DNA from 3 places in the Luteimonas sp. YGD11-2 genome. Region 1 is predicted to be linked to each of the others. Evidence: predicted binding sites of a transcription regulator. Region 1 holds the regulator's gene; each other region holds the start of a gene.
The links. The regulator HrcA, encoded in region 1, represses chaperone genes, less so after heat shock. The targets are predictions, from matches to a motif close to TTNGCACTCNNNNNNNNNGAGTGCNAA.
Positions count from the first base shown of each region.

Region 2: the regulator HrcA is predicted to act here: its motif matches at 1,694-1,720, upstream of rpoH (RNA polymerase sigma factor RpoH).
Region 3: the regulator HrcA is predicted to act here: its motif matches at 1,991-2,017, upstream of groES (co-chaperone GroES).

Region 1 covers NZ_CP035376.1:1,758,691-1,761,963, reverse strand. The annotation lists gene recN (DNA repair protein RecN) at 1-830, opposite strand, end outside; gene hrcA (heat-inducible transcriptional repressor HrcA) at 939-2,000, shown strand; gene grpE (nucleotide exchange factor GrpE) at 2,155-2,646, shown strand; gene dnaK (molecular chaperone DnaK) at 2,770-3,273, shown strand, end outside.
Region 2 covers NZ_CP035376.1:2,994,636-2,997,908, reverse strand. The annotation lists gene ERL55_RS13825 (response regulator) at 1-767, shown strand, start outside; gene ung (uracil-DNA glycosylase) at 790-1,548, shown strand; gene rpoH (RNA polymerase sigma factor RpoH) at 1,731-2,609, shown strand; gene zupT (zinc transporter ZupT) at 2,677-3,273, opposite strand, start outside.
Region 3 covers NZ_CP035376.1:542,353-545,625, reverse strand. The annotation lists gene groL (chaperonin GroEL) at 1-1,594, opposite strand, end outside; gene groES (co-chaperone GroES) at 1,654-1,944, opposite strand; gene ERL55_RS02445 (acyloxyacyl hydrolase) at 2,148-2,636, opposite strand; gene cutA (divalent-cation tolerance protein CutA) at 2,768-3,103, shown strand; gene ERL55_RS02435 (protein-disulfide reductase DsbD) at 3,103-3,273, shown strand, end outside.

The DNA of each region.
Region 1 (3,273 bases):
GCCTCGTCGAGCTGGATCGTTGCCGCCTCGAGCATCGCGTCCACCTCGGCCAGGCGTGGCTCGTCGCGATGCAGGCGTGCGAGCTCGCCGCGCAGCCGCTGCACGCGTCCGGTCACGGCGTCGTCCTCGCCAAGCCCCGCCAGCACCGTTTCGCAGGCGGCGATCAGGCCGGCGGCATTGGCCTGGCGGCGGTGTGCGGCATCGAGTTCGGCGAGGGAGGCGGCATCCAGCGGTTCGCGTTCGAGTTCCGCGAGCTGGTGGGCCAGCCAGTCACGCCGCTCGCCGGGGTCGCCCAGGCCCGCAAGGCGGTCGCGCTCGTCGAGCAGTGCCGACCAGGTGCGCGCGGCCTCGGCCACCGCCTGCAGTGCGCCGGCATGGCGGCCATAGGCATCGAGCAGGGCGAGCTGCGCGCCACGTGACAACAGCGCCTGGTGCTCGTGCTGGCCATGGATCTCGACGAGGTGACCCGCCAGCGCGGCCAGCTGCCCGAGCGTGGCCGGGCGGCCGTTGATCCATGCCCGCGAACCGCCATCGGCGCGCAGCGTGCGCCGCAGCTGGCAGGCATCGCCATCGTCGAATTCCTCGGCGATCAGCCAGGCGCGCGCGCCGGCCGCATCGGCGAGGTCGAAGCTGGCGGTGAGTTCGGCGCGGTCGGCGCCATGTCGCACCATGCCGCTGTCGGCGCGCAACCCGGACAGGAACCCGAGCGCATCGACGAGCAGGGACTTGCCGGCGCCGGTTTCGCCGGAGATCACGGTGAGGCCGGCACCGAACTCCAGCTCGCTGGCGGTGGCGACGGCGAAATTGCGGATGGCGAGGTGGGTCAGCATGCGCGGATTGTGCAGGGCGGGAGGGTTGCGGCCAACAATCTCGGCGATCAGCGGCGCAGCGGCTGAGACGCGCTTGCGTGGGCGCGGGGTGCGCCGTATACCGGGGCCATGAGCCGCAAGCACACGCCCCCGTCCGAACTCGATGCCCGTTCACGGCATCTGCTGCGCACATTGATCGCCCGCCATATCGAGAACGGCGAGCCGGTCGGGTCGCAGACGCTGGCCCGCCACGCCGGGCTGGACGTGAGCCCGGCGACGATCCGCAACATCCTCTCCGACCTCGAGGACAGCGGCCTGCTGACCGCGCCGCATACCTCCGCCGGGCGCGTGCCCACCGCGCAGGGCTACCGGGTGTTCGTCGATTCACTGCTGCAGCTGCGGCCGCTGCCCGAGCACGAGGTCACCCACCTGCGCGAACAGCTGCCCGCCGGCGGTGGCACCCAGTCGCTGCTGGGCAGCGCGTCGGAGCTGGTGTCGGCGATGACCCGCTTCATGGGCGTGGTCAGCGTGCCGCGGCGCGAGCAGTTCGCCTTCCGCTACATCGACTTCGTTGCCGTCGACAGCCAGCGGGTGATGGCAATCCTGGTGTTCGCGGACAACGAGGTGCAGAACCGCCTGATCCAGGTGCGCCGGCCCTACGAGGCGTCGGAACTGGAGCAGGTGGCCAACTACCTCAACGTCAACTTCGCCGGTCGCGCGGTGGCCGACATCCGCGCCACGCTGCTGCGCGAGATGCAGCTCACGCGCAGCCAGATGGAGAGCCTGATGGCGCGCACCGTCGAGCTTGCCGAGCAGGCCCTCGCCCCGGAGGAGGGCGACGACATGCTGATGGCCGGGCAGGCCCGGTTGATCGGGGTGCAGGACCTCTCGGATCTCGACCGCCTCCGCGAGCTGTTCGATACCTTTTCGCGCAAGCGCGAGATCCTGCAGTTGCTCGAGCGCACCGTGCGCGCGCCCGGGGTGCGGGTATTCATCGGCGAGGAAACCGGGCTGGCCCCTCTGGAAGGGGTATCGCTGGTGACCGCGCCGTACGCGGCCGACGGGCGCGTGCTCGGGGTGCTGGGGGTGATCGGGCCGACGCGGATGGCCTACGACCGCATCGTGCCGGTGGTGCAGGCCACCGCGGAAGCACTGGGTGCGGCGCTGGAGCGCGGTGGCAGGTCGCCGTAGCGGGGGCTGCGGGACGGCACCGACACACGATTGCAGGCGGACGGCACTTGAATCCGCGCCGGGCAACCCCATTGCTCCGGCCAGCGGCGGCCAGTCGACCGCCACGGACATGGAAATGACCCACGAGAGCCACCCCGACACTCCCGACCCCACGATGCAGCCGCAGGACGACGCGTCGGCATCGCCGCAGGCCCTGCTCGAAGAACAGGTGCAGCTGCTGCAGGCCGAACTCGAGCAGCTGCGTGCGCAGTCCCTGATCGAGCGCGCGGACCTCGAGAACCAGCGCAAGCGCATGGCGCGCGAGGTCGAAGCGGCCCGCCGCTTCGCCAACGAACGCCTGCTGGGCGATCTGCTGCCGGTGTTCGACAGCCTGGATGCAGGCCTGGCCGCGGCCGGCGCCGACAGCAGCCCGCTGCGCGAGGGCCTGGAACTGACGCTGCGCCAGCTGCTCAAGGTGGCCGGCGACAACGGCCTGCAGGTCGTTGCGCCAGCGGGGCAGCCGTTCGACCCGGAACGCCACCAGGCGATCAGCCAGACCGACGCCGGCGAAGTGCCTCCGGGCCACGTCGCCCAGGTGTTCCAGAAGGGCTACGTGCTCAACGAGCGCCTGCTGCGCCCCGCGCTCGTCGTGGTGGCCAGGGACTGACGCCGGCGCGCCTGCGCATCGCGGTGGCCGCTTGAACGGCACACCGCCGCCCCCAGATATCACGCATCGGCGGCCGCGTGCCGCCCCCAGACACATCGAATACGGATCCAGAGGGAACCACTCATGGCAAAGATCATCGGCATCGACCTCGGCACGACCAATTCGTGCGTGGCGATCATGGACGGCGGCAAGGCCAAGGTCATCGAGAACAGCGAGGGCGATCGCACCACGCCTTCGATCGTCGCCTACACAAAGGATGGCGAGGTACTGGTCGGCGCATCCGCCAAGCGCCAGGCCGTCACCAATCCGCACAACACCTTCTTCGCGGTCAAGCGCCTGATCGGGCGCAAGTTCACCGATGCCGAAGTGCAGAAGGACATCGGCCTGGTGCCGTACAAGATCGTCCAGCACGACAACGGCGACGCCTGGGTGGCCACCAACGACGGCAACAAGCTGTCGGCGCAGGAGATCTCCGCGCGCATCCTGGAGAAGATGAAGAAGACCGCCGAGGACTACCTGGGCGAGAAGGTCACCGAGGCCGTGATCACGGTGCCGGCGTACTTCAACGACTCGCAGCGCCAGGCCACCAAGGACGCCGGCCGCATCGCCGGTCTGGACGTCAAGCGC
Region 2 (3,273 bases), 1.2 Mb from region 1:
AGGAGGTGCCCAACGTCGAGGTGGTTGCCTGCGCCGGCCTGTCCGAGGCGCGCGAGGCGCTGGCCGCGGCGCCGGTGGACCTCGTCACCACCTCGCTGGTGCTGCCCGATGGCGATGGCCAGCAACTGGCACGCGCGGTGCGCGAGACCGCCGGGCAGAAATACGTGCCGGTGATCGTGGTCTCGGCCGAGGCGCAGGCGCACCTGGAGCGCCGCCGCTTCACCGAGGACGTCACCGACTACTTCGACAAGGGCGAAGGCCACCAGGCGCTGGCGACGTTCGTGCGCGGCTACGTGATGCCGCAGGCGATCCCCGGGGCCCGCGTGCTCTATGTCGAGGACAGCCGCACCGTCGCGCTGGCGACCCGGCGCATGCTGCAGTCGCACGGCATGGAGGTGATCCACCTGATCAGCGCCGAGGAAGCCATCGAGTGGTTGCGTGAGCGCCGCGACAGCGCCGATGCGCCCGGCGCCGACCTGCTGCTGACCGACGTCTACCTGAAGGGCGAACTCAGCGGCCGCGACCTGCTGCAGGCCGTGCGCGGCGAGCTCGGCTACGGCAAGCGGCGGCTGCCGGTGCTGGTGATGACCGGTGACGACAACCGGGTCAACCAGATGGCGCTGCTTCGCGACGGCGCCAACGACCTGGTGCTCAAGCCGATCGAGGAACGGCTGCTGGTCACCAAGGCGCTGTTTCAGCTGCGGCTGGCCCGGCTGGGCGGGGCAGGGCCGCAGGGACGCGGGGCGCCGGCGCCCACCGCGGGCTGAGGCGGTGACACGCAACGCATCGGTGGACGACCTCCCGACGCAGGCCGCGGGGGCGCCCCACAGTGACGCGGATTCGCGGATCCGTCTGCACCCGTCCTGGAAAGCCCGCATCGGCGACTACCTGCTGCGCGAGGACATGCAGGCGCTGTCGGCGTTCCTGCGCGAACGCAGGGCGGCGGGCGCGGCAATCTACCCGCCCGGCCCGCGGATCTTCGCCGCCTTCGAGGCCACGCCCTTCGATGACGTCAAGGTGGTGGTCCTCGGCCAGGATCCCTACCACGGCCCCGGGCAGTCCCATGGGTTGGCGTTCTCGGTGCCGCCCGGGGTGCCGGTGCCGCCGTCGCTGCTCAACATGTTCAAGGAACTCGAGCGCGACCTCGGCCTGCCACGCCCCGACCATGGCTATCTGCTGCCCTGGGCGCAGCGTGGGGTGCTGCTGCTCAACGCGGTGCTGACGGTCGAGCATGGCAAGGCCGGCGCACACCAGGGACGCGGCTGGGAAGGCTTCACCGACCACGTGGTGGAAACCCTCAACCGCGAGCGCGACGGCCTGGTGTTCATGCTGTGGGGCAGCTACGCCCAGGCCAAGGGGCGGGTGATCGACCCGCGCAGGCACAAGGTGCTGCGCAGCACCCACCCCTCGCCGCTGTCGGCCCACCGCGGGTTCAACGGCTGCGGGCATTTCTCCGCCGCCAACGACTACCTGCGCCGCCGCGGGCTGGGCGCGATCGACTGGCGCCTGCCGCCGCGGGCCCAGCTGGATGCCGTCGTCCCCGGCTGACTGCCGCCTGCACGGTTGCGGGCGGGATTGCCCGCTGTCCACGTCCTGTTGAAGGTGGATCCGTTACCGTCCTGTGCTTCCGGAACACCCTTTGTTGGCTCGATAACGCCGTTCCACCGGCGGAACAGAGGAACTTTTCCTGTACCCGGCAGTCCAATAGCCCGACTGCTAACATGAGGTCCATGAGCCAGACGATGACTGCCAACGCCTTGGTTGCCAACAATCTCCCCGTCCCCAGTGCGCTCGGTTCGCTGGACGCCTACGTCAATGCCGTACACCAGATCCCGGTGCTGTCGGTCGAGGACGAGCAGGCGCTGGCACGCCGTTACCGCGAGAACGAGGATCTCGACGCCGCCCGCGAGCTGGTGCATTCGCACCTGCGTTTCGTGGTGCACGTGGCGCGTGGCTACAACGGCTACGGGCTGCCGCTGGGCGACCTGATCCAGGAAGGCAACATCGGCCTGATGAAGGCGGTGAAGCGTTTCGACCCCGCGGTCGGCGTGCGCCTGGTGTCGTTCGCGGTGCACTGGATCCGTGCCGAGATGCACGAGTACATCCTCAAGAACTGGCGCATCGTCAAGGTCGCCACCACCAAGGCGCAGCGCAAGCTGTTCTTCAACCTGCGCCGGAGCAAGAAGCGCCTGGGCTGGTTGAACGCGGCCGAAGTGAGCGCGGTTGCCAAGGACCTCAACGTCTCCGAGCGCGAGGTGCTGGAGATGGAGTCGCGGCTGTCCGGGCGCGATATCGGCTTCGATGCCAGCGCCGACGAGGATGACGAGCGCGCGCCGCCGGCACCGGCCGGGTATCTGATGGCGCACGACGCCGATCCCGCGCAGGCCTACGAGCGCGCCGACAGCGAGGACAACCAGCTCGCCCTGCTGCGCGAGGGCCTGGCCGGGCTGGATGCGCGTTCGCGCGACATCATCAGGCGCCGCTGGCTGGATCCGGATGCCAGGATCACCCTGCAGGAGCTGGCCGACGAGTACGGCGTGTCGGCCGAGCGGATCCGCCAGGTGGAAGCCAACGCGCTGAAGAAGATGAAGGCGCTGTTCGCGGCCTGAGCCGCGCGGTGGCTGCCAGAAGGCCCGGAGCGATCCGGGCCTTTTTCGTTGGTGCCGGTCGCGTGGGTTAAGGGGACGTGCCCCACTTGAACAGCACCAGGCTCAGTGCCAGCGCCGACATGCCCGCCACCAGCCCGTACACGGTCTCGTGGCCCTTGGCGTAGCGCTTGGCGGCGGGGAGCAGTTCGTCGAGCGCGAGGAACACCATGATGCCGGCGATCACCCCGAACACGCCGCCGAACACCGCCTCCGACATCACCGGCGCCAGCAGCACGTAGCCCAGGATCGCGCCGATCGGCTCCGCCATGCCCGACAGCAGCGAGGCGAGGAACGCCAGCGACTTGTTGTTGGTGGCGTAGTACACCGGCACCGCGATGGCGATGCCCTCGGGGATGTTGTGGATCGCGATCGCCAGCGCCAGCGGCAGGCCGACGGCCGGATCGCCGACGGTGGCGAAGAAGGTGGCCAGGCCCTCCGGGAAGTTGTGCGCGGTGATCGCGATCGCGGTCAGCAGGCCGACGCGCTTGATGTATTCGCGGTTGTGTTCGCGGAAGAACGGGTCGTCGGCTTCCAGGCTCTCGTGCGGGTTGGGCACCAGGTGGTCGATCCCGACGATGAGCAGCAGGCCGGCCAGGAACGCGAGGATCGCGCAGGTGAAGCCGAG
Region 3 (3,273 bases), 1.2 Mb from region 1:
TCGCCGGCTCTTCCTTCTTCGGAAGCTCCGCCACCATCGCCTCGGTGGTGATCATCAGGCCGGCGATCGACGCCGCGTTCTGCAGCGCGGTGCGGGTGACCTTGGTCGGGTCCAGGATGCCGAACTCGACCATGTCGCCGAACTCGCCGTTGGCGGCGTTGTAGCCGAAGTTGCCCGAACCGTCCTTGACCTTGTTGACGATCACGGAGGGCTCTTCACCGGCGTTGGTGACGATCTCGCGCAGCGGTGCTTCCATCGCACGCAGGGCGATCACGATGCCGTGGTTCTGGTCTTCGTTGGCGCCACGCAGGTTCTCGATCGCCGCCTTGGCACGCAGCAGGGCCACGCCGCCGCCCGGGACCACGCCTTCCTCGACCGCTGCACGGGTGGCGTGCAGGGCGTCTTCGACGCGCGCCTTCTTTTCCTTCATCTCGACCTCGGTGGCAGCGCCGACCTTGATCACCGCAACGCCGCCGGCCAGCTTGGCCACGCGCTCCTGCAGCTTCTCGCGGTCGTAGTCCGAGGAGGTCTCCTCGATCTGCGCCTTGATCTGCTTGATGCGGGCCTCGATGCCACCGGTTTCGCCGGCGCCGTCGATGATGGTGGTGTTTTCCTTGGTGACCTGGATCTTCTTGGCGCGACCGAGGTCGTTGATGGTCGCCTTCTCGAGCGACAGGCCGACTTCCTCGGAGATCACGGTGCCGCCGGTGAGCACGGCCATGTCTTCCAGCATCGCCTTGCGACGGTCGCCGAAGCCCGGGGCCTTGACGGCGCAGACCTTGACGATGCCGCGGATGGTGTTGACCACCAGGGTCGCCAGCGCTTCGCCCTCGACTTCCTCGGCGACGATCAGCAGCGGCTTGCCGGCCTTGGCCACGCCCTCGAGCACGGGCAGCAGGTCACGCACGTTGGAGATCTTCTTGTCGTGCAGCAGGATGAAGGGGTCGTCCAGCTCGGCCGACATCGACTGCTGGTTGTTGATGAAGTACGGCGACAGGTAGCCGCGGTCGAACTGCATGCCCTCGACCACGTCGAGCTCGTTGTCCAGGCCCGAACCTTCCTCGACGGTGATCACGCCTTCCTTGCCGACCTTCTTCATCGCCTCGGCAATGATGTTGCCGATGACTTCGTCGGAGTTGGCCGAGATCGTGCCGACCTGGGCGATCGCCTTGTCGTCGGCGGTGGGCTTGGAGAGCTTCTTCAGCTCTTCGACGGCGGCCTTGACGGCCTGGTCGATGCCGCGCTTGAGGTCCATCGGGTTCATGCCGGCGGCGACCGCCTTGGAACCCTCGCGGATCAGCGCCTGGGCCAGCACGGTGGCGGTGGTGGTGCCGTCACCGGCGTTGTCGGAAGTGCGCGAGGCGACTTCCTTGACCATCTGCGCGCCCATGTTCTCGAACTTGTCGGCGAGCTCGATCTCCTTGGCGACGGACACGCCGTCCTTGGTGATCGTCGGCGAGCCGAAGCTCTTCTCGAGCACGACGTTGCGGCCCTTCGGGCCGAGGGTCGCCTTGACGGCGTTGGCAAGCGTGTTCACACCGCGCAGCATCTTGGAGCGCGCGTCTTCGCCGAAGCGGATTTCCTTGGCAGCCATGACTCTTTACCTCTGAATGTCTTGGGTGGAATTCGTGGGAGTGGAAAGAAGCGCCGCGATCAGCCGAGGATCGCGAAGATGTCGTCTTCCTTCACCACCAGATAGTCGGTGCCGTCGAGCTTGACCTCGGTGCCGCTGTACTTGCCGAACAGCACCTGGTCGCCGGCCTTCACCTTCGGCGCCCGCAGGTTGCCGTTGTCGAGCACCTTGCCCTCGCCCACGGCGACGACCTCGCCCTTGATCGGCTTTTCGGTGGCCGAATCCGGAATCACGATGCCACCGGCCGAGACTTTCTCTTCCTCGGTACGCTTGATGACCACGCGGTCGTACAGCGGCTTGATATTGCTCATGTCAATCCTCTTAAGTGATTGATTGGGTTGAAGAATGGCGGCGATCTTAGCACTCGCACTCGGAGAGTGCCAAGGCCGCGGGCGGCAAAGACCCGGCAAGCCGGGCACGGACCAGAAGTTGGGGGCCGTTCAGGGCCTTTCAAGGGGCCCGATGGAAATTTCCGTCGCCCCCGGCCGTGGACGGACGCGGGCCTGGACCCGGCTCAGAAGCGCCAGGCCGCCACCACCATCGTCTCGCCGTCGTTGGGCTGGTGGATGCTGGCGTTGGAGATATGCCGCGCCAGCACCGAGAAGCGCTCCCAGCGCCAGCCGATGGTGCTGACGAACTGCGGGTCGCCCGACAGCGCGTCGGTGTAGCCACTCTGCACGCCGATGCCGAAGCCCAGCGTCAGTCCGTTGTCGGTGCGGTCGTAACGCAGGCCGGCGTGGCCGACGGTGACGTCGTCCTCCAGGTCGTACGCGGTGTCGTCGCGGCCGGGCACGTGGATCACACCCAGTTCCCAACGCAGCAGTGCGTTGTCGAGGCCACGCAGCTCCGGCAGCCACGCCGCGGCGATGACCGGGGTGACCTCGTTGTCGCGCGTCCACGACGCGCCGGCACTGAGCTCGAACTGGGATTGCGCGGCGGCGGGAAACACGGCGGCAGCTGCCATCGCGATGGCGCACAGCGCCGGAAGGCGGATCCTGGACATGGGCGGGGGATTAGTGAACCGGGGAGTGCAGATTGTAGATCCTGCCGTCGTGAGCGCGCGGCGACGGGCGCGCCGTGCTTAAGCGGGCGGCGCATGGGCGTGGGCTACCCTATGCGGCCCACCCGTTGCGCCTGCCTGCCGTGTCCGTCCTGCTCTGCCTGTCCACCTGCCCGGATCGTGCCACCGCCGACCGCATCGCCGACGCCCTCGTGGGCGAGGGCCTGGCGGCCTGCGTGACGCTGCTGCCGGGTGCGCGGTCGGTCTATCGCTGGGAGGGCCGTGTCGAGCGTGGCGAGGAAGTGCAGTTGCTGATCAAGACCACCCGGGCGGCGTTCGCCGCTCTACGCGAGCGGTTGTGCGCGCTGCACCCGTACGAAGTGCCGGAACTGGTCGCCTGCGACCTGGTCGACGGCCTGCCCGCCTATCTCGACTGGATCGTGCGCGGGACCGCGGGGCCGGCATCCTGATGGGTATCGCGGTCTGGTGGCGCGCACTCGCGCTGGGCGCGCTCGCAGTCGTGGCGGGCGGCGCGCAGGCAGCGGTCGACATGGACGACCTCCTGCCGGTGGACGAGGCCTTCGCGCTGCGCGTGCACGCGCCGGACCGCGAGCGCATCGAATTCGACTGGACCATCGCC